DNA from 4 places in the Streptomyces sp. NPDC102283 genome. Region 3 is predicted to be linked to each of the others. Evidence: riboswitches for the same ligand, from Rfam matches in the RefSeq annotation. Region 3 holds a riboswitch; each other region holds the start of a gene.
What was found. A riboswitch is a leader RNA that binds a small molecule or an ion and turns the genes downstream of it on or off. The one in region 3 is predicted to bind cyclic di-AMP.
Positions count from the first base shown of each region.

Region 1 (7,812 bases), on a different contig from region 3:
GGGTGGAAGCCGCCCGCCGTAGAATCCGGTCATTGTGTCTGAGCAGCCCTTGAACCCCGCCTCCGCCGAAGCCGCCGCCGACGAAGCCGCCGCGCTGCGGGCCGCCTCCTTCGAGCGCGCACGGCGACTGCGCCAGGAGCCCCGCTTCCCCGGCGGCCCCGCCGCCGACCCCGCCGGCTCGCACCACGAGCGCCGCATCCGCAGCTTCCAGCCGCGCCGCAGCCGGGTCACGACCGGCCAGCAGGACGCCCTGGAGCGGCTGTGGCCGCAGTGGGGCCTGGACATCGACGGACAGCGCGTCCTGGACCTGGCCGACCTCTTCGACGGCCTGCCCGTCGTCCTGGAGATCGGCTTCGGCATGGGCGAGGCCACCGCGCAGATGGCGGCGGACGACCCGGGCACCGGCATCCTCGCGGTCGACGTCCACACGCCCGGCCAGGGCAATCTGCTGGGCCTCGCGGACAAGGCCGGCTCGACCAACGTACGGGTGGCCAACGGCGACGCCGTCATCCTGCTGCGCGAGATGCTGGCCCCCGAGTCGCTCGACGGCCTGCGGGTCTACTTCCCCGACCCCTGGCCCAAGGCCCGGCACCACAAGCGGCGCCTGATCCAGCCCGAGTTCCTGGACCTGGTGGCCCCGGTGCTGAGGCCCGGCGCCATCGTCCACTGCGCGACCGACTGGGAGCCGTACGCCGAGCAGATGCTGGACGTGCTCACCGCGCACCCCCGCTTCGAGAACACCGCGGCCGACGGCGGGTACGCCCCGCGTCCCGCGTTCCGCCCGCTCACCCGGTTCGAAGGACAGGGCCTGGACAAGGGGCACGTCGTCCACGACCTGCTGTTCGCCCGCGTCTGACGCACCGCCCGCATCCGGCCGCTCACCGCGCCGTACGGCCAGGTCCTGGCCGGATGCGCCGTCGCCGGTTGTCGGTGCTCTCGTTAGGGTCGAGAGGTGTCCGACCCCTCCGTGCAGCATCAGCAGGCTCGACCCGCCGTCCCGGTCCTCCGTGAGCAGCGGCTCGACGAGGTCCTGGGCGCCGCTCCGGAGCGCGGCCGAGGACGCTACCGGCCGCACCGCGTCGGCATGGTGTGGCGCAGCAAGGTGTTCCGCGCCGGGGCCGTGATCGTGGCGCTCGTGCTGTGCGGGCTGGTGATCCTGGCACTCGTCCGGGAGCAGACCGGCCCGGAGGGGTTCCTCGTCGGTCTCGGCCTGGCGGTGCTTCCGGTGCCGCTCCTGATGGCGGCCTTCCGCTGGCTGGACCGGGTCGAGCCGGGGCCCTGGCGGAATCTGCTGTTCTCCTTCGCCTGGGGCGCGTGCGCCGCCGCGCTCGTCGCGATCATCGCCAACTCGTTCGCGACGCGCTGGATAGCGACCGCGACGGCCGATCCGGCGAGCGCCGACACCCTGGGGGCGACGGTGATCGCCCCCGTGGTCGAGGAGAGCGCGAAGGCGGCGGCCGTGCTGCTGATCTTCCTGTTCCGCAGACGGGAGTTCAGCGGGGTGGTGGACGGCGTCGTCGTCGCCGGCTTCACCGCGACGGGCTTCGCGTTCACCGAGAACATCCTCTATCTGGGCAACGCCTTCGGCGAGGACCAGCAGCTGGGCAGCTCCGGGTTCGCCTCGGTGACGGCCGGGACGTTCTTCGTGCGGATCGTGATGTCGCCGTTCGCGCACCCCCTGTTCACGGTCCTCACCGGCCTCGGCTTCGGCTTCGCGGCCGTCAGCGCCCGCCGCCACCGGGTCCGCCGGATCGCCCTGCCACTGCTCGGGCTGGTGCTGGCCATGGGTCTGCACGCCTTGTGGAACGGCTCGTCGTCCTTCGGACCGTACGGCTTCTACGCCGTGTACGGGATCGTCATGGTCCCGGCGTTCGGCCTGGTGACCTGGCTGGCGATCTGGTCGCGCCAGCGGGAGCTGCGGGCCCTCGCGGCCGAGCTGCCCGCCTACGCGGCGGCAGGCTGGCTCACCCCCGCCGAGCCGTCGGCGCTCTCCTCCATGCGGGCCCGGGGCATGGCCCGCGACCTGGCCCGCCACTGGCAGCCGGACCGGACGCGGGGCAGGGCCGCGGCCCGCCCGGGCGCCCACCACGCCCGCGCCATGCCGTCGCCGTACGGAAACGGAGGCGGGTACGCCGACGGGCACGGGTACGGCAACGGGTACGGACACGCCTACGGCCCCGGGCACACACCCGGATACGGACAGACGCACGGACACGCGTCCGGATACGGCCCCGCCGCCTACCCGCCGCCCCAGCCGTACGGCAGCGCGCCACCCAGCCACCGTCGCCCGCCGACGTAGCCGTAGCCGCAGCGGACGTCGGGGGCGCCGGCGTCCGGTTCCGTCAGGCCGACGCCTCGGTGAGCAGGGCGAGTTCGTCGTCGGTCAGCCGCAGGTCGGCGACCGCGACGAGGGCGGGGAGCTGTTCGACCGTACGGGCGGAGGCGATCGGGGCGGCGACGGTCGGCTGTGCGGCGAGCCAGGCGAGGGCGACCGTGGCGATCTCGGCGTCCCGTTCCCCGGCGACCCGGTCGAGGGCGGCCAGCACCCTGCGGCCCTGCTCCGACTCCAGGTGCCCGCCCGCCTTCGCCGAGCGGGCGCTCTCCACGGTCGTACCGGGGCGGTACTTGCCGGTGAGGAAGCCGGAGGCGAGCGCGTAGTACGGGACGGCGGCGAGGCCGGCGCGGGCCGCGGTGTCCTGGAGACCGCCCTCGTAGGTGTCGCGGGAGACCAGGTTGTAGTGCGGCTGGAGGGCGACGTACCGGGCGAGGCCCTCGCGCTCGGAGAAGTCGAGGGAGGCGCGCAGGCGCTCGGGGCTGATGTTGGAGGCAGCGATGTGACGCACCTTGCCCTCCTTCACCAGCTGGTCGAGGGCGGTGATGATCTCCTCGACCGGGACGGTCTCGTCGTCGAAGTGCGTGTAGTAGAGGTCGATGTGGTCGGTGCCGAGGCGGCGCAGCGATGCCTCGGCCGCGCCCTTGATGGTGCCGGCGGCCAGACCCCGGTGGTCGGGATGGGCGCCGGCCTTGGTGGCGACGACGATGTCGGCCCGGTTGGAGCGGGAGGCGAGCCACTTGCCGATGACGGTCTCCGACTCACCGCCCTCGTTGCCCTCGACCCAGGCGGAGTACGCGTCGGCGGTGTCGACGAAGTTGCCGCCGGCCGCGACGTAGGCGTCCAGGACGGCGAAGGACTGGTCCTCGTCCGCCGTCCACCCGAAGACGTTGCCGCCGAGGGCGAGGGGGAAGACCTGGAGGTCGGAGGAGCCGAGAGTGCGCGCGGAAGTCATGTGCGGGTTCAACGGGCCGGGGCGGGTGCGGTATTCCGTCGCCCGGCGGGCGATGCCGTGCCCGGACAGACCGGCAGCCCTGACGTCGGGGGGTGTGCGTCAGGGCTGCCGGGGTTGCGTGGCGGCGACGAGGGACGTCAGCCGCGGGGCCGGGAGGTCAGACGTTCAGGCCCTTGCTGTTCAGCCAGGCCAGCGGGTCCATCGCGGAACCGCCCGCGGTGCGGACCTCCAGGTGGAGGTGGGTGCCGGTCACGTTGCCGGTGGCGCCCATGCGGCCGATGGTCTGGCCGGTGGTGACCTTCTGGCCGACCGAGACGTCGATCGAGGACTGGTGGGCGTACCAGATCTCCGTGCCGTCATCGAGCTGGAGCACCGTGCGGTAGCCGTACGAGCCCGACCAGCCGGCCGACGTGATCGTGCCGCTGTGCACGGCCTTGAGCGGCGCACCGGTGGACCCGGCGAAGTCGAGGCCGGTGTGCTGGCCGGAGGACCACATCGCGCCGGACTGACCGTAGGTCGAGCTGATCGTGTACGAGGAGGTGGGGAGGGAGAAGCTGGCGGCCAGCTTGGCGAGGCGCTCGGCCTCCGCCTTCTTCTTCGCCGCTTCCTCCGCCGCCTTCTTCTTCGCGGCGGCCGCGGCCTCGGCCTCGTCCTGCTGCTGCTTGGCCTCGGCGGCGGCGGTCTCGGCCGCTGCCTTCTCGGCGGCGGCCTTGGCCTCGGCGTCGGCGCTGGCCTGCTGCTGCTCGGCCTGCTGGAGGATCCGGGCGCGCAGCGCCTCGCCGGCGTCGGTGCCCTGCTCCGCCTCGGCGCTGGTGAGGCCGGCGGTGGTGAGCGGCGCGGACGCGGCGACCGGGGCGGCCTCCGCCTCGTCGGACATCAAAGACCCGACGCCGGGAAGGGACTTGGCGTCGGGGAGGTTGTCCACGATGGAATCGGGAAGAGAGATGGAGACCGGCGCCTTGTCCTGCGCGGTGGCCATGCCGCCCGCACCGACGGCCGCTATGACACCGACCCCGAGGACGGTGGAGCTACGGGCGAGACCACGCTGCTTGGCCACGCGGTGCTTGCCGCGCACGGGACGGATGGACTCCGCGGTGGGGTTCCATTCCTCCCAGGTGCGCTCCCCGTCGCCGAAGGTGTCGGCACTGAAGGGTGACGGGGCCTCAGGGGCAGGCTTGTTGGACGCCACGTGGGCGCACTCCTTTCCTTCCTTCTCGCCTACCGGGTTAGCTGACGGGTTCGGAGCAGGAAGGTCTCCTACGGGCCCCTCCGTCTCTCACGAGACGCAGGCGTCCGATTCACCCCATGTAGGTGGTTCCCCGGTTCCCTTGCGGAATTCGGCGCTCGCGCGCGGCGCCGTCTCTGACGACGGCTGTGACGACCGCGCTGCGTTATCGAACGTTAATAGACAGACGGGCCCTATTCCAAGCTGTTCCTGTTGATCATTAACGAACACGGCAGGGATGTACGGGTGGCAAACGGGCGCAATCGGGCGACTTGACCGCGACTCAGCCACACCACTTTTTCTGACGGTGTGTCAAGTGTTATGCGGAGCGGTGCTCTTCGATCACGCACCGTGTCCTCACCCCGCCGACGCCCCACCGCCGCCCTGCCGCTGATCTCCCGGCGGCCCGCCGACGCCCCGTCACCGCCCGGAGTCGTCGCCCCGGCCCACGATCTTCACCGTCGTCCGGCGCACGGGCTGCCCCTCCGCCGGCCGGCCGACCGCGATGAGCGCCATGTCGTCCGTGGTCCGCCCGCCGGTGTGCAGCCGTACGTCGTCCGTCAGCGCCGACAGCAACTCCTCCGGTCCCGGGAAGATCCGGCCGCGCAGCCGGGCCGCCGGATCGTAGAAGACCCCGTTCGGGTCCCGGGCCTCGGACAGGCCGTCCGTGAAGGCGAGGAGCGTCGCCCCGGCGGGCATCGCCCACTCGTCGGACCGGTCCGGCCACACCCCCAGGTCCATCCCCAGCGGCATGGCGGGCACCGAGGGCGCCAGCACCTCCAGGCCGCCGTCCGCGTGCAGCAGGATCGGCTCGGGGTGACCGCGGTTGACGAGGCGCAACGAGGCCGCACCGGGCGGGATCTCGGCCAGCACGGCGGTGATGAACCCCTCCATGGCGTCCAGCCCGTACCGCCGCGTCCCCTCCCGGGCCAGCGCCCGCTCCAGCCGCTGAGCGACGCCCTCCAGCGAACGCTCCTGCTCGGCCGCCTCCCGGAACGCCCCGATGATCACCGCCACCGCCTCGACGGCGTCCAGCCCCTTGCCGCGTACGTCTCCGACGACGACACGTACGCCGTACGGGGTGTCCGCGACGGCGAACAGGTCACCGCCCACGAACTCGTCCGCCTGCGCCGCCTCGTACCGCGCGGCCACCTGGAGCCCGCCGATCCGCTCGGCCGGGGTCGGCAGCACGGCCCGCATGGCGGTCTCCGCGATGACCCGGGCCGAGGCCAGCTGCTCGTTGCCGCGCCGTACGACGCCGTTGATGACGAGGGCCAGCACCGAGGCCGTGAGCACGGTGATCATCTCGATGACCGGGACCACCTGGGTGGACGTCCCGTCGGAGAGGCGCATCGCGATGACGGAGAGGACCGCGGCGATCCCCGTACGGACGGTCCGGGACTTCGAGAAGAACGGCGCGGCGACCAACGGGGCCGCGACGAACAGCGGAACCGCCGTGAAGTTGGGCGGAGCCAGCCAGTCGAACACCAGCCCGCCGAGGATCAGCAGGGCGGGCAGCATCCGGACGAACCGCCCGGTGCGCCGCCCGTCGGACGTCAGCTGCCCCTCCCGGGACCCGAACACCACCCGGCCCACGGCGTCGAAACTCCCCGCCGTGCCGCTGCGCCGCTCGTCGGCCATCCCCACCTGTGCACTCCTGCCCGGTCCACCCACGGCTGCGGACGGTACAGCGCCCCGCCCAGGCTTCCCGGAGCCGCGCCGAGCGGCTGCTCCGCATCGGCCGAATAGGGGGAAGGCGGACGGCGGTCCGGCCTTCCGTGGTCAGTCGGAGAGCCGGTGTTCCGCGTATACCGTCAGTGCGTCCCGTACGAAGGCGGCGGTGCCGTCCCCGTAGCGATCGTAGTTCTTTCCGAAGCGAGGGTCGGCGACATACATCTCGCCGAGCCCGATCACGTACGAACGGCTGGGCTCCTTGGCCGAGGACAGCCACGCGCAGTGCCGCCGCGCGAGGTCCTGCGCCTTCGCCCCGTCGGCGGCGAGCCCCGCCTCCCTGGCCCGGCCCCAGGCGCGCGCGATGGCCTCGTGCTCGTCCTGGAAGGCCTTCTTCCGCTCGTCCCCGAGCGAACGCCACCAGCGGTCGCCCTCCTCGTACGCGTCCCGGCCCCAGCGCTCGGTGACCTCCTGCTCGTGGGCGGTGTGGTCGAAGCCGTCGAACACTTCATCGGCCATGAGTTCCATCCCCTCCTGCGTCTTGTGGAGAGTGGTCCGCACCGAGGCGATCTGCCGCCCGATGCGCGCCTGTTCCTGTTCGAGCAGCCGCAGATGCGCCCGCAGCGCCACCGCGGTGTCCCGCTGCCCCACGAGCACGTCCTTGATGGCGGGCAGCGAGAGACCGAGCTCACGCAGCAGCAGGATGCGCTGCAGCCGGACGAGGGCGTCCTGGTCGTAGTAGCGGTAGCCGTTGCTCCCGATCCGGCTCGGCGTGAGGAGGCCGAGGTCTCCGTAGTGCCGGAGCGTGCGGCTCGTGGTGCCGGCCTGTCGGGCGATTTCCTGAATGGACCACTCCATGCCGGAAACGCTAGATCTTTACGCTGCGTCAAGGTCAAGCCTGACCAGCACGGCGCCGCAAACGACCCGGGCCCGGCACGCTGTGCGTGCCGGGCCCGGGTCTTCAGTAGCGGGGACAGGATTTGAACCTGCGACCTCTGGGTTATGAGCCCAGCGAGCTACCGAGCTGCTCCACCCCGCGTCGGTAAACACAACTCTACGGCATTCCCGGCACGCCTTCGACCAATTACGGATCAGCTCCCCGGCCGGGGTCCGGGGCGTCGACCCCAGGGAACCTCATGGCTTTTGCCCTGTTCCGCATGAGATCTTTGGGAAAGTCCGCACCTGACCGTGTGGCTACGGCAGGCGGAGCGACGGCAGTGCTCGCGCCATCGGAGAAGAGGGTGACGCGGGTGCGGGACGAGACGGGCGCGATACGGGACGGCCGGCCGGGGCGACGACTGGCGTGGCCGTGGTTCCTGGTGATCGTCGTCGTGTACGCGGGCATCATCCAGGGCCTGGGACTCCTGACCGGCGTGGACACCAGCTCCTCCGACAGCGCGTTCCCCACCACGGAATCCCTCGTGCGCAACGCTCTGATCCCGATCGGGGCGTCGATCGTCTTCGCCGCCGCCGTCGTGACCTGGCTCGGCTGGTGGGGCGAGGTCCTGCACTACCGCGCACCCGTTCGCCGCTGGGTGCGCTGGGTCCCGGCCTCCATGCTGGCCGTCGCCCTGCTAGGCCTGAACTACGGTCACCTCGGCGACCAGAGCGTCTCCCTGGTGGCCTGCC
Region 1 is NZ_JBIWLQ010000012.1:290,592-298,403, reverse strand. It holds gene lhgO (L-2-hydroxyglutarate oxidase) at 1-42, shown strand, start outside; gene trmB (tRNA (guanosine(46)-N7)-methyltransferase TrmB) at 35-856, shown strand; gene ACIRJT_RS24580 (PrsW family intramembrane metalloprotease) at 953-2,299, shown strand; gene ACIRJT_RS24575 (aldo/keto reductase) at 2,343-3,287, opposite strand; gene ACIRJT_RS24570 (M23 family metallopeptidase) at 3,445-4,476, opposite strand; cyclic di-AMP (ydaO/yuaA leader) riboswitch at 4,488-4,640, opposite strand; gene ACIRJT_RS24565 (PP2C family protein-serine/threonine phosphatase) at 4,933-6,153, opposite strand; gene ACIRJT_RS24560 (MerR family transcriptional regulator) at 6,295-7,041, opposite strand; tRNA gene ACIRJT_RS24555 (tRNA-Met) at 7,149-7,222, opposite strand; gene ACIRJT_RS24550 (type II CAAX prenyl endopeptidase Rce1 family protein) at 7,434-7,812, shown strand, end outside.
Region 1: another riboswitch for cyclic di-AMP. It lies ahead of ACIRJT_RS24570 (M23 family metallopeptidase); the one in region 3 lies ahead of ACIRJT_RS13185 (transglycosylase family protein).

Region 2 (7,812 bases), on a different contig from region 3:
GGCTCCTGCGGCTCGCGGTGCTCGCCGGACTGCCGGGCCCGCTGTTCCGGCCCTGGTGGCGGATGCATGTGAACCGGCCCTTCCCGGTGTCCGAGGCCTACCGCTCGGGGCGGCCCGTGCTGCTCTCCGACGCGGAGGAGGCGATGCGCCGGTTCCCGCAGCTGATGGCCGGACTGCCGTTCCCGTTCGGTTCGCTGTGGGTACCGATCACCGGACCGTGGGGGAGCGTGGGCGTGCTGGCGGTCCTGCGGGCCTCCACACCGGGGCAGCCGGTCGCCCCCGCCGACGGCGACCGGCTGCACCGCCTGGGCCACCGGCTCGGTGACGCGCTCACCGATCTGGGGCGGCGGGGCATCGACTGCGTATGGGAGACCGAGCCGGTCCCCGTGCAACTGCCCGCCGCCACCGCGCCCCCCGTGCGGGTCGGCCGCTTCGAGTGGGACCTGCACTCCGGGCGGGTCGCCGCCGACGACGAACTCTGCGCCATCCTCGGATTCGAGCCCGCCGCCTTCCCGGGCACCGTCGACGCGCTCGCCGAACGGCTCGTCCCGGAGGACGTGTACGGACTGTGGGCGCTGGCCCGCCGGACGATGGAATCGGCCGAACCGGTCGTCCGCCGGATGAGGCTGCGCGGCCCCGACGGCCGGTCCCATCTGCTGGAGCTCTCCGGCCGCTGGACGCACCCGGACGGCGATGCGTCCGCCGGTCGTCTGAGCGGCTTCCTGGTCGACCTCGGAGCGGGCCCCGTCGTTCCGGAAGCCGCCGACCGGCTGCCCCGCGGTGTCCTCTCCCTCGACAGACTGGGCCGGATCACCTACGCGAACGGCCTCGCCGAAGAGCTGCTCGGCCACACCAGGGCGGAGCTCGTGGGTCACGTCGTGTGGCAGGCACTGCCGTGGTTCGGGCACGAGGCCTACGAGGACCACTACCGGGCCGCCCTGATGGCCGACGAGCCCGTCCACTTCCTCGCCCGCCGCCCCCCGTCACGCTGGCTGTCGGTGTCCCTGTACCCGGGCCACGACGGGGTGAGCGTCGTCCTCCAGGCGACCGACCGGCCGGACTACGCCCCGGGCTCGGTCACCGCGCCCGGCCTGGGCATCGGCTCGACCGCCGACCGTTCCTCGGCGCTGTACCGGCCGGTGGCCCTCGCCATCGCGCTGACCGAGGCGGTCACGGCACGTCAGGTCTCCGCAGTGGTCACGGAGGAGTTGCTGCCCGCGTTCGGTGGCCGCCAGCTCGCCATCTACCTGCTGGACGAGGGCCACCTCCACCTGGCCTGGGAGACAGGGTTCCCGAAGGGTTTCCTCGACCGCTTCGAAGGGGTCGAGCTCGACGTCAGCATTCCCGGGGTGGAGACCCTGACGACGGGCCGCCCGATGTTCTTCGAGTCCATGCAGCGCCTGGCCGAGGCCTACCCGGGCATTCCGATCGACGCGGACGTCGGAGCGCGAGCGTTCCTGCCGCTGATCGCCTCGGGGCGGCCGGTCGGCTCCTGCATTCTCGGCTTCGACCGCCCTCGCGGCTTCAGCCCGGAGGAACGTACGGTCCTGACGGCACTGGCCGGACTCATCGCCCAGGCCCTGAAGCGTGCCCGGCGCTACGACAGCGAGGCGGCCCTCGCCCGCGGACTCCAGGACGCCCTGCTGCCGCACCGGCTGCCCGAAGTGGACGGGGTGGACACCCTGGGGCGCTACCTCTCCGGCACCCAGGGCATGGACGTGGGCGGCGACTGGTACGACGTCATCGAGACCGGCCACGAACTCGCCCTGATCATCGGCGACGTACAGGGGCATGGTGTCTCCGCCGCCGCGACCATGGGTCAACTGCGCAGTGCGGTGAGGGCGTTCGCGCTGAGCAACCATGATCCGCAGGAGGTGATGAGCGGGACGAACCGGCTGCTCATCGACCTCGACCCGGGACAGTTCGCGAGCTGCTGTTACATCACCCTGGACCCGGTGACCGGAGTGGCCCGCGCGGTGAGGGCGGGGCATCCGCAGCCTGTACTGCGGCGGCCGGACGGCCGGACGGAAGTGCTGGACCTGCCCGGCGGCATCGTGCTCGGGATCGACGGCCACGCCGCCTACCCGGTCACGGAGATGCGCCTCGAACCGGGGGCGATGCTCGCCCTGTTCACGGACGGGCTGATCGAGCGCCCCGGGACGGACATCGACGAGGGGATCGAGCGGCTGCGGGCCACTGTCGAACGCATCGGTGCGGTCCCCCTGGCCGAGACGGCCGACCAGGTCATCGGAGAGGCCAGGGCGGCCGTCGACCGCCCCGACGACATCGCGATCCTGCTCGCCGCCCGGTGGGCCGGGACTCCGGCGGCCCGGAGGACCCGGGAGGTCCGGGCGCCCGGACCCGACCTGTGGCGCACGTTCAGGAGGCCGGACCCGGGGCGCACGGCGGGCGCCCCGGATCCGGCCCCCTAGAGGCCGCACTGTCGATCAGGCGCTGATCAAGCGCAGATCAACGCTGATCAGGCGTCGGCGGGACGCTCGGTCGGCACGAAGGAGCCGGAGGCCTCCAGCATGCCCTCGCGCTCCACGACCTTGACCCGCTCACGGCCCTGGGCCGCGCCCAGTGCCTGCTCGTGGGCGTCCAGCCTGTGCCAGCCCTCCCAGGTCGTGTAGCGCACGCCGCGGTCTTCCAGGAAGGCCTCGACGGCCTCCGGGGCGGGCGTCGCCGGCTCGGGCAGCCGCCCGGCGGCACGGTCCTCCAGGACACAGGCGACCGTCTCGTTGGCGTCGCCCTTGGTGTGCCCGATCAGACCGATCGGACCGCGCTTGATCCAACCGGTGACGTAGACCGAGCTCATGTGCTCGTCGCCGGCGATGACGCGGCCCGCCTCGTGCGGCACGGTGCCGGAGGTCACGTCGAAGGGGAGCTTGGGCAGCTCCTCCGAGTAGTAGCCGACGGCGCGGTAGACGCTCTGCATGTCCCAGTCGGTGAACCGACCGGTGCCCCGGACGTTGCCGGTGCCGTCCAGCTCGGTGCGCTCGGTGCGCAGTGCCACGACCTTGCCGTCCTCGCCGAGGATCTCGACCGGGGACTCGAAGAAGTGCAGGAACAGCTTGTGCGGGCGGTCGCCGACGTCGCGGATCGCCCAGTTCTCCAGGGTCTGCGCGACCATGTTGGCCTGCTTGTTCTCCCGGCGGGTCGCGATGGAGCCCTCGTCGTACTCGATGTCCTCGGGGTTGACGATGACCTCGATGTTGGGGGAGTGGTCCAGCTCCCGCAGCTCCATCGGGCTGAACTTGGCCTGTGCGGGGCCACGCCGCCCGAACACGTGCACCTCCAGCGCCTTGTTCTCCTTGAGGCCCTGGTACACGTTGTCCGGGATCTCGGTGGGCAGCAGCTCGTCCGCCGTCTTGGCCAGGACGCGTGCCACGTCCAGCGCCACGTTCCCGACGCCGAGCACGGCGACCTTCTCCGCGGTGAGCGGCCAGGTGCGCGGGACCTCGGGGTGTCCGTCGTACCAGGAGACGAACTCGGCCGCGCCGTAGGAGCCCTCCAGCTGGATGCCGGGCACGTCGAGCGCCCGGTCGGCCTCGGCGCCGGTGGAGAAGATCACCGCGTCGTAGAACGACCGCAGGTCGTCCAGGCCGATGTCGTGCGGGTAGCTGACGTTCCCGAAGAGACGGATCTGGGGCTTGTCCAGCACCTGGTGCAGAGCCTTGACGATGCCCTTGATCCGCGGGTGGTCGGGGGCCACGCCGTAACGGATCAGACCGAAGGGCGCGGGCATGCGCTCGAAGAGGTCGATAGAGACCCCCGGGTCCTGGCAGACCTCGGATTTGAGCAGCGCGTCCGCAGCGTAGATACCGGCGGGGCCGGCTCCGACAATGGCGACGCGGACGGGGCGTGTCATGGCGTGGTGATCCTTCGGGGCGGGCGAACGCGGGCAGGTACAGCGTACGTCGGAGGTAAGGGTTGGCTTACTAGTCTCCACCGCACACCGTAAGCGATCGCCCCGCGGGCTCTCCGACCGGCCCTGCCTAAAGTGTCCGATTAGTCCGTTTACCTGTGTCGTTATGGGTGATTTGTTTCTTTTAGGCGCCCTGTTCCATAAGGGGCTTATCGGGGATGTTGAGGCATTCGTTGGAGCTTGTTTTCGCCATCGTCGCAAGGGAGTGGTGAGCGTCACGTCCGGGGGCGCGGACGTGGAAGCGGAAGCATTGGTTCCCTTCTGTGTGAGGAAAGTTGACGGAGTGACGGAGCGACCCGATCCGGCAATTCCGCCTTTCGATCTTGTATGTAAAGGGAAATCCGGAATGCGGGGCTTGTTCTGTTCGGCGTTTCTCGCCTACGGTCACCGTCAATCCGGATGGAACGCCGAATCCTGCCGCCGTCCGGGAATCCGAAACCCACTCACGTACGGCAGGAGCGGGGGACCCAGGTAAGTCGCCGATCCGTAACCGGAACGGCTTGGGGTGAAGTCGCACGAGCGTGCGGCCAGACATCTCCCGTCTGAACCCGACAGCTCACCTCGCAGGCGCCGGAGAGGAAATCCCCCATGCCCGCACAGGGTAAGCACCGTCGTCCCCAGTCCACCTCGCTGCGTCGCGGCCTCGCCGTCGTGACCGTCGGCGGAGCCGTTCTCGCCCTCCCGGTGATCGGTGCCACCAGTGCCTTCGCGGCCCCCGCGCCCACCGCCGCGCCGCAGCAGGCCGTAGCGCCCACCTCGGTGGCCCAAGCGGATTCCGCCGTGAAGGCCGCGCCCGCCCAGCATTCCGTCGCGGCCGGTGAAACGCTTTCCAAGATCGCCCGCGCATATTCCGTCAGCGGCGGCTGGGAGAAGCTGTACGAAGGCAACCGGAAGATCGTCGGAGAGAATCCCGATCTTATTCACCCCGGTATCAAGCTGGCCCTCGGAACCAAGGCCGAGGCCCCTTCGGGCGGCAAGGTGGACAAGGCCGCCAAGGCTTCCCCGTCCGCCGCGCGCGGCGGAGAGGCGGACCGCGCCGACCGTTCGGAGCGCATCGACGCCGCTCCCGTGGCAAAGGCCGCTCCGGCCGCCGAGAAGGCCGTCACGTACACGAACGACCTCGACGGCTGGATCAAGGAGTCCCTGGCGGTCATGGCCGAACAGGGCATCCCCGGCACCTACGAGGGCATCCACCGCAACATCCTGCGCGAGTCCTCGGGCAACCCGGCCGCGATCAACAACTGGGACTCCAACGCGGTCAAGGGCACCCCGTCCAAGGGGCTGCTCCAGGTCATCGACCCGACCTTCCAGGCCTACCACGTGCCCGGCACCTCGACCGACAGCTACGACCCGGTCGCCAACATCACGGCCGCGTGCAACTACGCCGCGGACCGGTACGGCTCGATCGACAACGTCTTCGGCGCCTACTGATCCTCCTCGCCCGAGCCCGAGGGGCCCCGGACCTCATGGTCCGGGGCCCCTCCGTCATGCCGGGCGATGCCGGGAAGTTACCCCCGGGTTTCTAGTGACTTACCACGCGATCGACAGTAGAACCTGTTCCACTCTGTCGAGAGTGAGGGATGTCACATGAGCGAAACTAGCAAGTGGAATGGCGAGACCAAGGGTGTTTCGCGTCGGAAATTCATCGCTGGAACAGGTTCTCTTCTGGGTGCTGCGGCGATCGCCGGGCACACCGCACCGGCGTGGGCGGGCGTCCGGGCGGCATCAGCGCCGATCGGCTCCGGCGCCCGGGTGCCGGTCCTGGTCGTCGGCACCGGATACGGCGGCTCCGTGGCCGCCCTCCGGCTCGCCCAGGCCGGGGTCGACGTCCATATGGTCGAGATGGGCATGGCCTGGGACACTCCGGGCGCGGACGGCAAGATCTTCGCCAACACCACCAGGCCCGACGACCGCTCCTTCTGGCTGCGGACCCGGACCAAGCAGCCGCTGAGCAACTTCCTCGGCTTCCCCATCGACAAGGGCGTCAACCGCTACACCGGCATCCTGGACGCCGAGGAGTTCGCCGGCATCACGGTCTACCAGGGCCGCGGCGTGGGCGGCGGGTCCCTGGTCAACGGCGGTATGGCCGTCACCCCGCGCCGGGAGAACTTCGGCGCGATCCTCCCCACCGTGAACGCCCAGGAGATGTACAGCACCTACTACCCGCGCGCCAACAGCGGACTGGGCGTCACCACCATCGACCCCGCCTGGTTCGACAGCGTCGACTGCTACCAGTACGCCCGGGTCGGCCGGAAGCACGCCCAGCGCTCCGGCTTCCCGTTCCTCTTCGTCCCCGCCGTCTACGACTGGGACTACATGAAGCAGGAGGCGGCCGGGACCGTTCCCAAGTCGGCCCTGGACGCCGAGATCCTCTACGGCAACAACTACGGCAAGAAATCGCTCCAGAAGACCTACCTCGACCGGATCAGGGCCACCGGCCGGGTCACCATCTCCCCGCTCCACAAGGTCACCACGGTCACCCCGGCCCCGGGCGGCGGCTACACGGTGCTCATCGACCAGCTGGACACCGTCGGCCGGACGGCCGCCACCAAGACCGTCACGGCGGACAGGGTGTTCTTCGCCGCGGGCAGCGTCGGCACCAGCAAGCTGCTCGTCGGCCTCAAGGCCACCGGTGCGCTGCCCCTCCTCAACAGCGAGGTCGGCAGGGGCTGGGGCGACAACGGCAACGTCATGTGCGGCCGGGCCAATCACCTCTGGGACCCGACGGGGCAGGTGCAGTCGTCCATCCCCACCGGCGGCATCGACAACTGGGACGCCGGCGGAGCGTTCGCCGAAGTCGCGCCGCTGCCCACCGGGATCGAGACGTGGGCCTCGTTCTACCTCTCCATCACCAAGAACCCGAACCGGGCCCAGTTCACCTGGAACGCGGCTGCGGGGAAGGCCGAACTGAACTGGCAGACGGCGTGGAAGCAGCCGTCCATCGACGCCGCGAAGACGATCTTCGACAAGATCAATCGGAAGGAAGGGACGATCTACCGCACGGACCTCTTCGGCGTCCACAAGATCTGGGGCGACCACCTCACCTACCACCCGCTGGGCGGCGCGGTCCTGGACAAGGCCACCGACAACTACGGCCGGCTGCACGGCTACACGGGCCTGTACGTCATCGACGGCGCACTGATCCCCGGCAACACCAGTGTGAACCCGTTCGTCACCATCACCGCGCTCGCCGAGCGCAACATCGAACGGATCATCGCCACCGATCTGTAGGCGACCCGAGGACACGGGGAGTCACGGAGAGTCCGGGGCCGGGAGTGCCAACCCGGCGGCCCCGGACTCCGTCAGGAGGCGTCCGCCTGTCACCCGTGACCGGGCAGGACGCACACCGCGTCGATCCCCAGCACGTGGTTGAGCCGTCCGAACGCCAGCCACGAGCCGATGCTCATCGTCAGCTCCACGATCTCCGCCTGGCTGTAGTGCGCGGTCATCCGCTTCCAGAAGGCGTCGTCCAGACCGTGGTGGTCGAGGGTGTACCGCTCGGCGTACTCCGCCGCGAGCCGGGTCCGCTCGTCGAAGGCGTCGGTCGTACGCCACTCGGTCACCGCCCCGGCGAACTCCTCCTCGACCTTCGCCCCGTCCCGCTCGGTCCGCCAGTCCAGGCAGAACAGGCACCCGTTGATCTGCGCGACCCGCAGCCTGGCCGCCTCGAACTCCCGCAGCCCCAGGGTCGTGTGCTCGTACACGGACATCGAGAAGGTGGCGGCGGCCATGCCGATGCCGGGGACCATCTCCCCCCATACGTAACCGATGGGCTCCTGGCCCTCCGGAACATCGATGATCATGCCGGTCTCCTTCCCAGCCTGCCGACCGCAGGCCGCAGCGGAACGTCCAGTGCGTCGTACAGGCCCGGCTCCGCGTCCACC
Region 2 is NZ_JBIWLQ010000002.1:141,683-149,494, reverse strand. It holds gene ACIRJT_RS05115 (SpoIIE family protein phosphatase) at 1-2,432, shown strand, start outside; gene ACIRJT_RS05110 (FAD-dependent oxidoreductase) at 2,480-3,871, opposite strand; cyclic di-AMP (ydaO/yuaA leader) riboswitch at 4,324-4,511, shown strand; gene ACIRJT_RS05105 (transglycosylase SLT domain-containing protein) at 4,517-5,359, shown strand; gene ACIRJT_RS05100 (GMC oxidoreductase) at 5,516-7,159, shown strand; gene ACIRJT_RS05095 (carboxymuconolactone decarboxylase family protein) at 7,249-7,731, opposite strand; gene ACIRJT_RS05090 (dihydrodipicolinate reductase) at 7,728-7,812, opposite strand, start outside.
Region 2: another riboswitch for cyclic di-AMP. It lies ahead of ACIRJT_RS05105 (transglycosylase SLT domain-containing protein); the one in region 3 lies ahead of ACIRJT_RS13185 (transglycosylase family protein).

Region 3 (7,812 bases):
TTCGCCGCCCACGTGACCCAGGTCATGGGCACGAAAGGGAACCACGGCACCGCGGGAAACGTTGTTCACCGCTTGTGAGCTGGCCCTTGACCCTTCGGACAGGGTGGACCACCCGTCCTCTTCATACGGACGCAACGCTCCCGGAACGCGCGCGCGGCACTCACGCGCACCCTCCGGGGCGACCGGTTCCGGCCTGATCGGCCCCAACCGCGACCAACAGGACCCGATTCCTTGTGAAGAAGTTCACGAAGTTTCTCGCGGCGCGTCTCCCAAGGGGTCCCCCGGACGGCCCGGAGGGGCTGGATCGGGGCTCGACAGTGCAGGTGACGATGCGATGGAGCGGGCAGCCGGAGGGGCTGCCCGCCCGGCTACGCCGCGCTCCAGGCGATCCCGTCGAGGATGTCGTGCTCGCTGACGACGACCTCGTGGGCGCCCGTCCGCTCCATCACGGCGAGCAGGACGATCGCCCCCGCGCCGATCACGTCGACCCGGCCCGGGTGCATCACGGGGATCGCGGCGCGCTCCTCGTGGGTGGAGCGGAGCAGATGCTCGGTGATCGCGCGGACCTGGCCGCGGGTGACCCGGGAGTGGTGGATGGCCGCGGAGTCGTACTCCGGCAGTTCCAGCGCGATTCCGGCGAGCGTGGTGACGGTGCCCGCGAGGCCGACGAGCGTGCCGGCGCCCTGGAGCGGCACCGTCGGCTCGACGAGGTCGAGGGCGGCGTCGACGTCCGCGCGGATCGCGGCGGCCCGCTCGTGGCTGGGCGGGTCCATGACGGTCCCGTCCACGGTCAGATGGCGCTCCGTCATCCGTACGCAGCCGATGTCCACGGACCGGGCCGCCTCCACCCGGTCCGAGCCGAGGACGAACTCGGTGGAGCCGCCGCCGATGTCGACGACCAGATACGGCTTCGCCAGGTGGTCGCTGCCCGCCAGTTCCTTGGTGGCCCCGTCGAAGGAGAGCTGTGCCTCCTGGTCGCCGGTGATCACCTCGGGCTCGACGCCGAGGATGTCCCGGACCCCGGCCACGAAGTCGGCGCTGTTCTCGGCGTCGCGGGAGGCGGAGGTGGCGACGAAGCGGATCCGTGTCGCGCCCAGCTCCTCGATGACCGCCGCGTACACGCGGCAGGCGGCGAACGTCCGCTCCAGCGCCTCGGGGGCGAGCCGGCCGGTCCGGTCCACGCCCTGGCCGAGGCGGACGATCGTCATGCGCCGGTCCAGCTCGGTGAAGGAGCCGGTGGCGGGGTCCACGTCGGCGACGAGGAGTCGGATGGAGTTCGTGCCGCAGTCGACGGCGGCGACCCGGCTCACGCGCCCTTCCCCTCGGGGGCGCCGTCCAGGGGGCGGAAGGCGAAGTGGCCGCCGTCGCCCTCGTCCACCGTCCAGCCGTCGCCCTCGCCCTGCGGCACGCAGGGAGTGACGCAGGGGCCCTTGGTCCACCACTCGGGCAGCATCGCGATGGCCTCGTCGCCCAGCGGGTTCACCCCGGGGCCGGCGGCCAGCGAGTGGCCGACCAGGACGTGCAGGCACTTCACCCGGTCCGGCATGCCGCCCGCGCTCGGGAAGCCCTCCAGGACCTCGATGGCGTCGCGGCGGGTGATGTAGTCCTCGTGCGCGGCCCGGTAGGCGTCGGCCAGCTCCGCGTCGGTCTCCAGACGGGCCGTCATCTCCTTCATGACCCCGTTGGCCTCCAGCGTGCCGATCGCCGAGGCCGCCCGGGGGCAGGTCAGGTAGTACGTCGTCGGGAACGGCGTGCCGTCCTCCAGACGGGGCTGGGTCTCCACCACGTCCGGGTTGCCGCACGGGCAGCGGTGCGCGATGGCGCGCAGACCGCGCGGCGGGCGGCCGAGCTGCTGCTCGAACGCGGCGATGTCCGCGTCGGTGGGCTTGGTGGACTCGGTCTGCGGAGGGGGCGTTTCCATGCCTGCCTTGGTTCTGCTCGGAAGCTCGTAGAGGTGGATGTGCGGGTAGGTCAGTCGCGGTCGGCCCGGTCGGCGCCGTCCACGCCGTCCCAGAGGTTCGAGTGCCACGGCCGGTCACTCGCGCCCGACTCGCCGCGGCGGTCCTGGGCCGCGTCGGGGTCGGCCACGGTGTAGCCGGTCTCCCCGGGGAGGACGTAATGGAGGTGCTGGCGGGCCAGCCGCATGATGTACGCGTCGTCCTGGAGCCGCGCCTTCTCGTCCCGCAGCTCCTCGGTGCGCTGCTCCGCCTGCTGGGAGAGCCGCTCCTGCTCGGCGATCTCGTCGCGTTGGGAGACGTACTGCCGCATCGGGTAGGCGAGCGCCACCACCAGGGAGCAGACCACCAGCGCCAGGAACGCGGCCCGGCCGGTGAGCCGGGAGCGGCGGGCCTGCCGGCGGTTCTGGGATCGGTACACGCGGGCCGCGGTCTGCTCGCCGAGCAGTCGCAGCCTGGTCGCGGTGGAGAACCGGTCACGGTCCTTCCCGGCCATGTCTCCCCGCCTCCCCGTTACATACGTCCGTCCCCGCACACGGTACGGGACCGGGTGCGGGGACGGGCGGAGGCTACCGTCTTGACGCTACGGGTCAGCCCTTGAAGCGCGGGAAGGCGGAACGACCCGCGTACACCGCGGCGTCGTCGAGGATCTCCTCGATGCGCAGCAGCTGGTTGTACTTGGCGACGCGGTCCGAACGGGCCGGGGCGCCGGTCTTGATCTGGCCGCAGTTCACGGCGACGGCGAGGTCCGCGATGGTGACGTCCTCGGTCTCGCCGGAGCGGTGCGACATCATGCACTTGAAGCCGTTGCGCTGGGCCAGCTCGACGGCGTCCAGGGTCTCGGTCAGCGAACCGATCTGGTTGACCTTCACGAGCAGGGCGTTGGCGGAGCCCTCCTCGATGCCGCGGGCGAGGCGCTCGGGGTTGGTGACGAAGAGGTCGTCGCCGACGATCTGCACCTTGGCGCCGATGCGGTCGGTGATGACCTTCCAGCCGGCCCAGTCGTCCTCGTACAGCGGGTCCTCGATGGAGACCAGCGGGTACGCGGAGACGAGCTCCTCGTAGTACTCGGTCATCTCGGCGGCCGAGCGGGACTTGCCCTCGAACTCGTAGACGCCGTCCTTGTAGAACTCGGACGCGGCGACGTCGAGCGCGAGCGCGATGTCGCGGCCCGGGACGTAACCGGCCTCCTTGATGGCCTCGACGATGAGGTCCAGGGCGGCGCGGTTGGACTCCAGGTTCGGGGCGAAGCCGCCCTCGTCCCCGAGTCCGGTGGACAGGCCCTTGGTCTTGAGGACCTTCTTCAGCGTGTGATAGACCTCCGCGCCCCAGCGCAGGGCCTCGGAGAAGGACTCCGCGCCGATCGGAGCGATCATGAACTCCTGGACGTCCACGTTGGAGTCGGCGTGCGAGCCGCCGTTCAGGATGTTCATCATCGGAACGGGCAGCAGGTGCGCGTTCGGGCCGCCGAGGTAACGGAAGAGCGGCAGGTCGGACGCCTCGGAGGCGGCGTGCGCGACGGCGAGCGAGACGCCGAGGATGGCGTTCGCGCCGAGCGAGGCCTTGTTCTCGGTGGCGTCCAGGTCGAACATCGCCTGGTCGATGAGGCGCTGCTCGGTGGCGTCGTACCCGACGAGCTCCGGGCCGATCTGCTCGATGACGGCGAGGACGGCCTTCTCGACGCCCTTGCCCATGTAGCGGTTGGGGTCACCGTCGCGAAGCTCAATGGCCTCGAACGCACCGGTGGAGGCGCCGGACGGAACAGCAGCACGGCCCGTGCTGCCGTCGTCGAGGCCAACCTCGACCTCGACCGTGGGGTTGCCGCGGGAGTCGAGGATTTCCCTGGCTACGACGACGTCGATGGACGGCACGAGGCATCTCCTTCTGGGATCTGACACTGGTTGTGCAGGGTCACTGTGGCCTTGCGGCACGAGCCTATCGGGCCCGGCCGCGTCGGCCAGCCGACCGCCCGCCTCCTGGGACGAAAAAGGACCCAAGGGCCTGCATCACGGGACAAAACTCTAGAAATCTACTGAGCGGTAACAACAAGAGGTGAACGAATACGAGTCCACGGGCCTCCGCCTCCCACGAAGAACCCGGCCCGGCGCGCTGGGGGGACGAGCGCGCCGGGCCGGGAAGCCGTGCGAGGGGAAGTGCCGCCGGACGCTTCCCCTCCGGGGAGGAGAGACGGCGATTACTTCAGGTGGAGCTGCTGGCCCGGGAAGATCAGGTCCGCGTCCTTGACGATGTCGTCGTTGAGGTCGAAGAGCTTGCTCCAGCCGCCCTTGACGCCCTCCGCCCCGGCGATGGTGCTCAGGGTGTCGCCGGCCTCGACCTTGTACTCGCCGTCGCCCTTCTGGACCTTCTCGCCGGTCGGGGTGGTGACGGTCTTCTTGCTCTCGGCCTTCTTCTCGGCCTGCGGAGCGGTGCGCTGCTCGGAGCGCGTGGTGGGCTGCTCGGCCTGGCGCTCGGGCTGGGCCTGCTCGGGCTTGCTCTCGCCGGAGCCGGAGCCGGTGTTCACGCCCGGGTCCACACCGTCGTTGGTGAGGCCGCCGGCGCCAGCGCAGGCCCAGGCGCCCGGGCCCTGCAGGTCGAGAAGCTTCTCGGCGGTGGCGATCTGCTGGTCCTTGGAGGCCAGGTCGGCACGGGAGGCGTACTGCGTACCGCCGGCGGCGGCCCAGCTGGACTGCGAGAACTGCAGTCCGCCGTAGTAGCCGTTGCCGGTGTTGATGGACCAGTTGCCACCGGACTCGCACTGGGCGACGGCGTCCCAGGTCTCGACGGAGGCGGCGGAAGCGTTGGTCGCGCCCATCAGCGGGACGGCGATGGCGGCGCCGGTGACACCCGCGAGGGTGGCGATGCGGGTGGCCTTGGACGGGCGGCGGTGCTTGCCCTTGCTGTTCAGCAGCATGGAACGAATCTCCTCACCGACGCCTACGAGGTGAGCTGTCGGGTTCGGGCTGATGAGTTGCCCGGTCGCACGGTGCTGCTCGCGACTTCACCCCAAGCCGTTCCCGTACGTCCTCGTCGGTCTCGACGAGGCGTCCGGACCCGGCGGCCTACCTGGGTCCCCCGCTCCTGCCTACGGCGCTTACGCGTCTGTTCCCTTCGACCGACGGCAGGATTCGGCGTGACGGTCGACGGGGCCCGCGGTGCGAGCGGTTCCGACCGTAAACACAGGCAACCCCGACATTCAAAGATGGACATAGGGGGCAATCAACCCGAACTCGCGGTGGCCTGCGGGCCGTTTCCGCAGGTGGGGGGCGATACGCCCGGACCGGCCGGACGAAAAGCGCCAGTTGAAGCAAAGAGACCCATGTCTCACTTACGCAAAAGTGGACATAGGTCTCTTAACTGCCCCGATTTTCGGGGGGTTTTCCCGAATTCGATCAGTTGGCGGCGGGCGCCCCGGCGGACGCCCCGGCACCCTCCGGCGCCGCCTTGTCCGCACTCTTGTCCGCGCTCCTGTCCGCATCCCGGTCCAGGCCCAGTTCCAGGTTCTGGCCGGGCAGGATCAGGTCCGGGTCGGAGCCCAGGAGGCCCTTGTTCGCCTCGTACAGGCCGGTCCAGCCGCCGGGGATCTCCTGCGCGTCGGCGATCGCCCAGAGGTTGTCGCCGGGCCGCACCGTGTACCCGCCGGAGGCCGCAGCGCCGCCGTCCCGCGCGTCGCCGTCACCGCGCGAGGCGTGCCGGCCGGATTCGCGGGGGCCGTCCGTCCGGCCCGCGTCGGCCTCCTCGGGCGCGGGGGCGCCCCGGTGCTTGCCCGCCCTGCCGTCCTCGCCCGCCGAGGCGTCGGGGACCGTGGAGGGGTCCGAGGCGTCGGGGGCGGGCGGGACGGAGGGCGTCACCGAGGAGTCGGGGCGCTCACTCCCCTTCTCCGCGCCACCACTGCCACCCTTGTCCGCCTCGTCACCCTTCTCACCCTTGCCGGATTCATCAGCTTCTCCGGACTTGCCGGATTCACCCGTTTCGCCGGGTGCGTCCGCTTCACCGGTCGGGCCGGTCGTCGGGTCGGCCGAGGGGTCCGCCGACGGATCGGCGGACGGGTCCGCGGACGGCGAGGTGCCCGGGTCGACGCCCGGCAGGCCGCCGTCCAGTGCGAGGCCGGAGATGACGGCGCAGCTGGGCCACGCCTTCGGGCCCTGGTCGTCCAGCACCTTCTCGGCCACCGAGATCTGCTGCGAGCGGCTGGCGAGGTCGGCGCGGGGTGCGAACGCCGTCCCGCCGTACGCCGACCAGGTCTCCTGCGAGAACTGGAGCCCGCCGTAGTAGCCGTTGCCGAGATCGGCGCTCCACATGCCGCCGCTCTCGCACTCGGCGACCCGGTCCCAGGTGGTGGCCTCGGCGGCCTGCGCGCCGCCTGCGCCGAGCAGCGGGATGGCGATGGCCGATCCCGTCACGCCTGCGGCGACGATGATGGCGGGTGCCTGACGAGGGCGGCGGTGTCTGCCGTTCGCGGAGCCCATGGGTATGCCTTCCGTGCGACTGACAAGCGAGTGACCTGGGCGCCGCGCAGCGGATTCCGTGCCGGACTCCGTGTCTGCTTCGGCGCACAGGTGACGCGTGAGCAAGGTGCGACCGACGCGTCGAACCGTGAACCTAGCGGGACTCGAACGTGTGTCACAAGTCGATGCAGCGCAGATCACGTGAAAGTCACAGAGTTGACACTGTGTCACTTTTTTCGGATCGGCTACCCGGTTCGAACTCGACCGGAAGAGTGCGCAGACCACGCATGATGAGCCCGCCACGCCAGCGCAAATCGCCAGCTTCTCCTGCAAGTCGCAGGTCAGGAAGGCGTCTCAACAGCGTGGCCAGCGCGGTCTGGCCCTCCAGCCTGGCCAGCGGCGCTCCCAGGCAGTAGTGGATGCCGTGCCCGTATCCGAGGTGCTGATTGTCACGCCGTGCAAGGTCCAGGGTGTCCGGATCCGTGAACCGCTCCGGGTCGCGGTCGGCCGCCGCCAGCACCACCAGCACGGGATCCCCGGCGGCGATCTCCTCGCCGCCCAGGGTCAGCGCCTCGGTGGCGTACCGCCAGGTCGCCATCTCGACCGGCCCGTCGAACCGGAGCAGTTCCTCGATGCCGGTGGCGAGCAGCGCGTCCTCCCCCGCCGCCAGGGAGGCCTCCAGCCGGGCGCGCTGCTCGGGGTGGCGCAGCAGCGCGTAGGTCCCGTTGCCGATGAGGTTGACCGTCGTCTCGAACCCGGCGAACAGCAGGATGAACGCCATGGCCGCCGCCTCGTTCTCCGTGAGGTGCTCGCCGTGGTCGCTGGCCCGGATCAGTCCGGAGATCAGGTCGTCGCCCGGGTTCTCCCTCTTGCGGTGGATGAGTTCGGCGAGGTAGCCGCGCATCTTCTTCACCGACCGGGCGACCCCGCCGCGCGGCCCGCCGCCGTGCCGGATCATCATGCCCGCCCAGTCCCGGAAGTCGTCCTGGTCCTCGCGGGGGACGCCGAGCAGGTCGCAGATGGCGTAGATGGGGAGCGGGAAGGCGAAGTCGTGGATGAGGTCGGCGTTCCCCTTCTCCACGAAGTCGTCGATGAGCCGGTCCGTCAACTCCTGCACGCGGGGCGCGAACTCCGCGACCCGGCGCGGGGTGAACGCCTTGGACACGAGCCGGCGCAGCCGGGTGTGGTCCGGCGGGTCGATATTGAGCAGATGCGTCATCAGCTCCGCCTTGCGCTCCCCCGGGATCCCCGTCTTCCCCTTGGCGTGCGGCGACTCGGCGTGGTTGGCCGGGTTCTTGGAGAGCCGCGCGTCGGCGAGCGCTTCCTTGGCGTCCCCGTACCGCGTCACCAGCCAGGCCTCGACCCCGCTGGGCAGCGAGGTGCGGTGCACCGGTCGGTGCTCACGGAGCCAG
Region 3 is NZ_JBIWLQ010000005.1:382,857-390,668, reverse strand. It holds gene ACIRJT_RS13205 (exopolyphosphatase) at 369-1,310, opposite strand; gene ACIRJT_RS13200 (DUF501 domain-containing protein) at 1,307-1,921, opposite strand; gene ACIRJT_RS13195 (septum formation initiator family protein) at 1,972-2,451, opposite strand; gene eno (phosphopyruvate hydratase) at 2,546-3,826, opposite strand; gene ACIRJT_RS13185 (transglycosylase family protein) at 4,150-4,866, opposite strand; cyclic di-AMP (ydaO/yuaA leader) riboswitch at 4,872-5,055, opposite strand; gene ACIRJT_RS13180 (transglycosylase family protein) at 5,345-6,421, opposite strand; gene ACIRJT_RS13175 (cytochrome P450) at 6,609-7,812, opposite strand, start outside.

Region 4 (7,812 bases), on a different contig from region 3:
CCCGGTCCCGCCCGACTACAGCTTCTCGACCGGCGCGTACCGCAGCAGCAGCTTCTTCGGGCGTTCGTCGCCGAAGTCGACCGTCGCCTTGGCCTGGTCGCCGAAGCCCTCGACGGCCGTCACCGTGCCGAGCCCGAACTGGTCGTGCGTGACCCGGTCCCCGGCCACCAGGGTGACCGTCGGCTTCTCCGCGCCGCCTCGCCGGGTCGCGAAGCCCGAGGGGCCGGAGCGGGAGCGGGAGGAGGACAGCGAGGACGTGATGCCGGAGGTGGGCCCGGCGGGGGCGGCCATCGGGCCCTTGCGCCGCCAGTCCAGATGCGCTTCCGGGATCTCCTCCAGGAACCGCGAGGGCGGGTTGTACGAGGGCTGGCCCCAGGCGCTGCGCATCGCGGCCCGGGTCAGATAGAGCCGTTCGCGGGCGCGGGTGATGCCGACGTACGCGAGGCGGCGCTCCTCCTCCAGCTCCTTGGTCTGGCCGAGGGCCCGCATGTGCGGGAAGACGCCGTCCTCCATGCCGGTGAGGAAGACGACCGGGAACTCCAGGCCCTTCGCCGTGTGCAGGGTCATCAGTGTGATGACGCCGGAGCCGTCCTCGTCCTCGTCGGGGATCTGGTCGGAGTCGGCGACGAGCGCGACCTTCTCCAGGAACTCCGCGAGCGTGCCCGCGCCTTCCTCGTCGCCGCGCTCCTGCTCGAATTCGAGGGCGACGGCGGCCAGTTCCTGGAGGTTCTCGATGCGGGTCTCGTCCTGCGGGTCGGTGGAGGCCTGGAGCTCGGCGAGATAGCCCGTGCGCTCCAGGACCGCCTCCAGCACGACGGCGGGCCCGGCGCCGGACTCGACGATCGTGCGGAGCTCCTCCATCAGCGTGTTGAAGCGCTTGACGGCGTTGGACGAGCGGGCGGCCATGCCGTACGCCTCGTCGACGCGGCGCAGCGCCTGCGGGAAGGAGATCTTCTCGCGCATCGACAGGGCGTCGATCATCGCTTCGGCGCGGTCGCCGATGCCGCGCTTGGGGACGTTGAGGATGCGGCGCAGCGGGACGGTGTCCTCGGGGTTGGCGAGGACCCGGAGGTAGGCCAGGACGTCGCGGACCTCCTTGCGCTCGTAGAAGCGCACACCGCCGACGACCTTGTAGGGCAGGCCGACGCGGATGAAGATCTCTTCGAAGACGCGGGACTGGGCGTTGGTCCGGTAGAAGACGGCGACGTCGCCCGCCTTGGCGTCGCCCGCGTCGGTGAGCCGGTCGATCTCGTCGGCGACGAACTGCGCCTCGTCGTGCTCGGTGTCGGCGACGTAGCCGGTGATGCGGGCGCCGCTGCCGGCGTTGGTCCAGAGGTTCTTGGGGCGGCGGCTCTCGTTGCGCTCGATGACGGCGTTGGCGGCGGAGAGGATCGTCTGTGTGGAGCGGTAGTTCTGCTCCAGCAGGATCGTCGTGGCGCTCGGGTAGTCCTCCTCGAACTGGAGGATGTTGCGGATGGTCGCGCCCCGGAAGGCGTAGATCGACTGGTCCGCGTCGCCCACCACGCACAGCTCGGCGGGTGCGTCGGCCTCCCCGGCCGGGCCGACCAGCTCCCGTACCAGGGTGTACTGGGCGTGGTTGGTGTCCTGGTACTCGTCGACGAGGACGTGGCGGAAGCGGCGGCGGTAGTGCTCGGCGACGTCCGGGAAGGCCTGGAGCAGGTGGACCGTCGTCATGATGATGTCGTCGAAGTCCAGGGCGTTGGCCTCGCGCAGGCGGGCCTGGTAGAGCGCGTACGCCTGGGCCAGGGTCTTCTCGAAACCGTCCGCGGCCTGCCCGGCGAAGGTCTCCTCGTCGATGAGCTCGTTCTTGAGGTTGGAGACCTTGGCGGTGAAGGACTTCGGCGGGAACTGCTTCGGGTCCAGGTCGAGGTCGCGGCAGACCAGGGCCATCAGGCGCTTGGAGTCGGCGGCGTCGTAGATCGAGAACGACGAGGTGAAGCCGAGCTTCTTCGACTCGCGGCGCAGGATGCGGACGCACGCGCTGTGGAAGGTCATGACCCACATGGCGTTGGCGCGGGGGCCGACGAGCTGCTCGACGCGCTCCTTCATCTCGCCCGCGGCCTTGTTGGTGAAGGTGATCGCGAGGATCTGCCCGGGATGCGTCCCGCGCTCGGCCAGCAGATGGGCGATGCGGTGGGTGAGGACCCGGGTCTTGCCGGAGCCGGCCCCGGCGACGATGAGCAGCGGGGACCCGGCGTGCACGACGGCGGCGCGCTGCTCGGTGTTCAGCCCGTCGAGCAGCGCGGCGGGGTCGATCGCCGGGCGGGGGTGACCGTCCCGGTAATACCCGTCCCGGGGCGGCGGAGGCGCGTCGTAGACGCCCTCGAAGAGTCCCTCCGGCACCGCTTCGGGCGCGTGGTCCTCGGGGGGCGGCGGGGGGCCGTCCTCCGCGGACTGGAGGCCGGTCAGGAAACTGTCGTCAAAGAGGCTGCTCATCGCCTCCCGAGTCTAGGCGGCCGGACCGACAACCTTCGGCCGAAGGCGAGAAGGGGCCGCTCGCACCACGCCGCCACCCGTACGCACGGAGACCGGACGTCGACGTTCCGTGAAGGATCGCCCGGTCGGAAGGGGTGCCGGAGCCCTGAACCGGAAAGGTCACGAAAATGTATCGGGCATATCGCTCATCGTCCTTCCCAGCGGTGGGGCCGGTTGGCTAGCGTGCTCGGTCAGGTGGCCCGTACCTCCCTGAGGCGAACCACGCCTGACGGGCGCCTCTGCCGAATCCGTCCTGCCGCCCTGGCGGTTCGGAACCGGGGACCCACACGCGACACCGGGGTGAATCGGTCCGTGCCCTCGCAGCCGGACCGTAGGACAGCCTTCCGTTCCGTCCGAACCCGACAGCTAACCCGGTAGGCGGTCCACGGAAGGAGATGCCGGTCTTGGCATCGCACCGCAAGCCGCGCACGAAGGTGCGCACCACCACCCCCGCCGTCGGGCTGACGACGGTCGCGCTGGCCTCCGTGACGCTGCTCTCCACGCAGAGCGCCACGGCCGCGCCCGCGGAGCCGAAGCCCGGCATCGAGGAAGTCCAGAAGAAGGTCGACGCCCTGTACCGGCAGGCGGGCACCGCGACCCAGGAGTACAACCGGGCCAAGGCAGCCTCCGCGTCCCAGCGGACGAAGGTCGACACGCTGCTCTCCGACGTGGCGAAGCGGACCGAGAAGATCAACGAGGCGCGTCGGGCGCTGGGCTCCTACGCGGCGGCCCAGTACCGCAGTGGCGGCATCACGCCCATGGCGACGTTCTTCCTGGCGGAGAACCCGCAGGGGTACTTCGACCAGAGCCGGATGATGGACCGGGCGACGGAGCGGCAGCAGAAGGCCGTCAGCGATTTCCGTACGCAGCAGGCCTCGGCGGCGAAGAAGCGCGCGGAGGCGGTGAAGAGCCTGGAGACCCTCACCGAGACGCAGGCCACGCTCGCCTCCAGCAAGAAGGACGTGCAGACCAGGCTCACCGAGGCCCGGGGCCTGCTGTCGAGGCTGACCGCCGAGGAGAAGGCGCGGCTGGCGGAGCTGGAGCGCAGACAGGAGGCCGAGGCGAAGGAGAAGGCGGCGAAGCTGGCCGCCCGGCAGGCCGCCGAGGCGAAGGAGAGGGCCGAGGCCGAGGAGAAGGCCCGCGAGGAGGCCGCGAAGGAGTCCGGCGGCGGCTCGGGCACGGGTTCCGGTTCCGGTACGGGCACGGACCCCGGCTCCGGTAACGGTACGGGCACCGGTACGGGCACCGGCTACGCCGCCAAGGCGGAGAAGGTGCTCGCCTTCGCCCGCGCACAGATCGGGAAGCCGTACGTGTGGGGCGCGTCGGGCCCTTCCAGTTACGACTGCTCGGGACTGACGCAGGCGGCGTGGCGGGAGGCGGGCGTGACCCTGCCCCGGACCACCTGGGACCAGGTGGAGGTCGGGACCCGGGTCGCCACGTCCGACCTGAAGCCGGGGGACCTGGTCTTCTTCTACGACGACATCAGCCACGTCGGCATCTACAAGGGCGACGGGATGATGATCCACGCCCCGAAGCCGGGTGCGAACGTGCGCGAGGAGTCGATCTACTCCATGCCGATCTACGGGAGCGTGCGCCCGGCGTAGTACGCGTCGGGGACGGCTTCTCGGCGGCCGCCCCCGGAAAGCCTCAGGTCCAGACCGTGGCGATGAAGATGTTGGCGGCCGTCAGCCCGCCGACGGCGGCGAACGCCCCCTTGTCCACCGTCTCGTCGTCCCGCTTGACGTAGACGAGGGCGAGGATCACGACCAGCAGCGCGAGCTTGATGCCGATCTTGACGTTGTTCACGGTCTGGTCGTCGGCCTGGTTGAGTCCGACCAGGGCGATGCCGGTGACGAGCATGGTCAGCGCGCCGTGCAGCATGGCGGGGGTGAAGCGGGCGGTGCCCGCTCCCATGGCCTTCATCTGCGTCAGGAAGCCGCCCAGCAGGGAGGCGATGCCGATGATGTGCAGGGCGACGAAGACATTGATGAGTACGTCCATGGCTCCGGAGCCTAACCATGGCCAAGGTTTTACCTTTCAGTGAGGCAAGCCTTCCTTATGTGCCCCCTTGTGTGCCTCCTCGTGCACCTCCTCAGGAATTGACCGCGTTGCCCAGGTGTGCGGGAGTATCGGTGATCAACCATGGCCGGTGAAACGTCACATCAGGGCAATAGCAGTCATGGCGACTCTTTTCCCCGCACCAGGATTAGCGTCCTTCACGGACCCTCCGGTATCCCCCGGCGGGCAGCCGACAGGAAGGATGCCACCCCCGTGGCAGCGCACCGCAGGTCAACCCACCGAAAACCCAAGCAGCGCCCGCTCACCGGCTCTGCTGCCCGCACCGCCGCCACCCTGGCGCTCGCCGGGGCCGCCACCGCCGGCTCGGTCACCGGAGCGGGCGCGGCCCCCGCCGAACCGGCCCCCACCGCCGCGCAGGTCCGGGTGAAGGTCGACCGGCTCTACCACGACGCCGAGGTCGCCACCGAGAAGTACAACGGGGCGAAGGAGGAGGCGGCCGCCGCCACCCGCGCCGTCGACTCCCTGACCGACGAGGCAGCCCGCCGCACCGCCCGCCTCAACACCGCCCGGCACGCCCTCGGTTCACTGGCCACCGCGCAGTACCGCAGCGGCACCCTGGACCCGACCCTGCGACTGGCGCTCTCCTCCGACCCCGACGCCTTTCTGCAACGCGCCTCCTACCTCGACCGGGTGGGCGACCGGCAGAGCGGCCTGCTGCACGGCATCCGGCGGCAGGTCTCCCGGATCACCCGCGTCAAGGCCCGCGCCGACCAGGAGACCGAACGCCTCGCCGCCCGGCGCGCCGAGCTGCGCGAACACCGCACCGCGATCCGCGCCAAACTGGCCGACGCCCGCAGGCTGCTGGACACCCTGACCGCCGACGAGCGCGCCGCGTACGAACGCGCCGCCGACGCCCGGCACGGCGGCGGCCCGGACCACGCCGACCGCGCCGCCAACCGCGTCCCGGTCGCCGCGCCCAACTCCCGCGCCGCCCGGGCCATCGCCTTCGCAAACGGCGCGATCGGCAAGCCGTACGTCTGGGGCGCGACGGGCCCGAACGCCTTCGACTGCTCGGGCCTGACCCAGGCGGCCTGGAAGGCGGCGGGCGTGAGCCTGCCGCGCACCACCTACACCCAGATCAACGCCGGAGCCCGGGTCCCCCGCTCCGAACTGGCCCCCGGCGACCTGGTGTTCTTCTACTCCGGGATCAGCCATGTCGGCCTCTACATCGGCGGCGGCCAAATGATTCACGCCCCGCGCCCCGGAGCGCCGGTCCGCATCGCGCCCGTCGATCAGATGCCTTTCGCCGGAGCGACCCGGGTGGCATAGTCCGCCGCGCAGGTTCGGGTGCCGAGTGGAGATGTCGCCCTCCGGGTGACTTGTCATCAACGTGACGTACGAATGGCCCGGCTGGGTATCCGCTCGGCACAGCGCCGGGACGCTGTACCCATACGTCCACGTGACGCGCTACAAGCGCCGTTCGTACACCGTCACTCGTCGTCCGAGAACCTGCCGGTCCGCCACCGCCGTGAAGGACGCCCGCAGCACCGACACCTTCGCCTCGTCCCGCGCCGCCGACACCGGCCGGGCCACGTTGGGTGCATCCGTGACCAGCAAGACCCGTCGCTGTGACGAGAGGTCGGTTCTTATCCTGCCGGGGCCGGCCTCCAGGCCCTTCAACGTCCCCGATGCCGCGGCGCTCTCGGCCAGAGCGATGTCCCGCAGGCCGGCGAAATCGTCGGGTGAGACCAGCGCCGCATCACGTCGTGCTGCCGGTATGAAAAGCACCGCGTCTCCGGCCTTCTTCAAGCGCCTCACGTCCGCCGCTACTGCCAGGACATCATCAACACGACTCGCCGGAGAACGGACTGTTCACCCGGACAAGGCCCCGACAGAGAACCTGGACAACACACAGAAGCCCCAGGTAATACAGAAGCCCCAGGTAATACGGACACCGGCCGACAACTGACATCGGCACCCGCAGCCGGTCCCGATCCCCCACCGAAGGAACTCCCGTATGACGTCGATGGCGAACGCCGTCCAGGACTACGCCCGGGCGCTCGCGCTGCGCTCCCCGGACCACTACCGGGTGGGACCGTTCACCGTCCGGCACAATCCGGGCTGGGAGCTGAAGTACGCCAACTACGCCATCCCCGACCGGGGCGCGGAACCCACGGCGGACGATGTGACGGCCCTGGTCGACGCGTTCGGGAAGCACGAACGGCTTCCCCGTCTGGAGTTCCTGCCGGCCTGGGCCCCGGCCGTCGAACCGGCCCTGCTGGCCGCCGGTTTCACCGTGGAGAACCGCGCCCCGCTGCTCGCCTGCGGCCGCGAGGACCTCCGGCCGCCGAAGCCGGTCGACGGTCTGAGCGTCGACACACCGTCCACCGAGGCGGAGTTCACCGAGGCCGCCCGCGTCCAGCACCACGGCTTCGGCGGCGAGGGCGAGCCCGAGCAGGGAACGACCGACTGGCTGCGGGCGGCGGCCTCCGGCGACGGGGTCGCCGCACTGGCCGTCCTCGACGGTACGCCGGCCGGGGCGGGCGGCTGCTCGGCCGCGATCGACGGCCTGAGCGAGCTGGCCGGACTCGCCGTCGCCGCCCGCTGCCGCCGCCGGGGTGTGGGCGCCGCGCTCTCCGCCTGGCTGACGGAACGGGCCTTCGACCAGGGGTGCCGGGCGGTCTGGCTGGAGCCGGGCGACCCCGACGTCGAGCGGGTCTACGCGGGCATCGGCTACCGCCGGATCGGCGAGAAGGTCAACATCTCGCTGGAGTCGGCCGACAGATGAGCAACGGTCTCAGACCAGCCGTCGAGCCGTCGCCCACCGGGTCAGCTCGTGCCGGTTGGAGAGCTGGAGCTTCCTGAGGACCGCCGAGACGTGCGACTCGACCGTCTTCACCGAGATGAACAGCTGCTTGGCGATCTCCTTGTACGCGTAACCGCGGGCGATCAGCCGCAGCACCTCGCGCTCGCGCTGGGTGAGGCGGTCCAGGTCCTCGTCGACCGGCGGGGCGTCCGTGGAGGCGAAGGCGTCCAGGACGAAGCCGGCCAGCCGCGGCGAGAAGACCGCGTCGCCCTCCTGGACGCGGAAGACCGAGTTCACCAGGTCGGTGCCGGTGATCGTCTTGGTGACGTAGCCGCGCGCACCGCCCCGGATGACGCCGATGACGTCCTCCGCGGCGTCCGAGACGGACAGCGCGAGGAAGCGGACCGGATTCTCGGCCGTGCCCATCATGGGGGCGCAGCGGCGGAGCACCTCGACGCCGCCGCCGCCGGGGAGGTGGACGTCGAGGAGGA
Region 4 is NZ_JBIWLQ010000001.1:504,554-512,365, reverse strand. It holds gene pcrA (DNA helicase PcrA) at 16-2,457, opposite strand; cyclic di-AMP (ydaO/yuaA leader) riboswitch at 2,727-2,893, shown strand; gene ACIRJT_RS02540 (NlpC/P60 family protein) at 2,892-4,100, shown strand; gene ACIRJT_RS02535 (hypothetical protein) at 4,144-4,497, opposite strand; gene ACIRJT_RS02530 (NlpC/P60 family protein) at 4,768-5,844, shown strand; partial or broken gene ACIRJT_RS02525 (hypothetical protein) at 5,983-6,381, opposite strand; gene ACIRJT_RS02520 (GNAT family N-acetyltransferase) at 6,533-7,303, shown strand; gene ACIRJT_RS02515 (response regulator transcription factor) at 7,313-7,812, opposite strand, start outside.
Region 4: another riboswitch for cyclic di-AMP. It lies ahead of ACIRJT_RS02540 (NlpC/P60 family protein); the one in region 3 lies ahead of ACIRJT_RS13185 (transglycosylase family protein).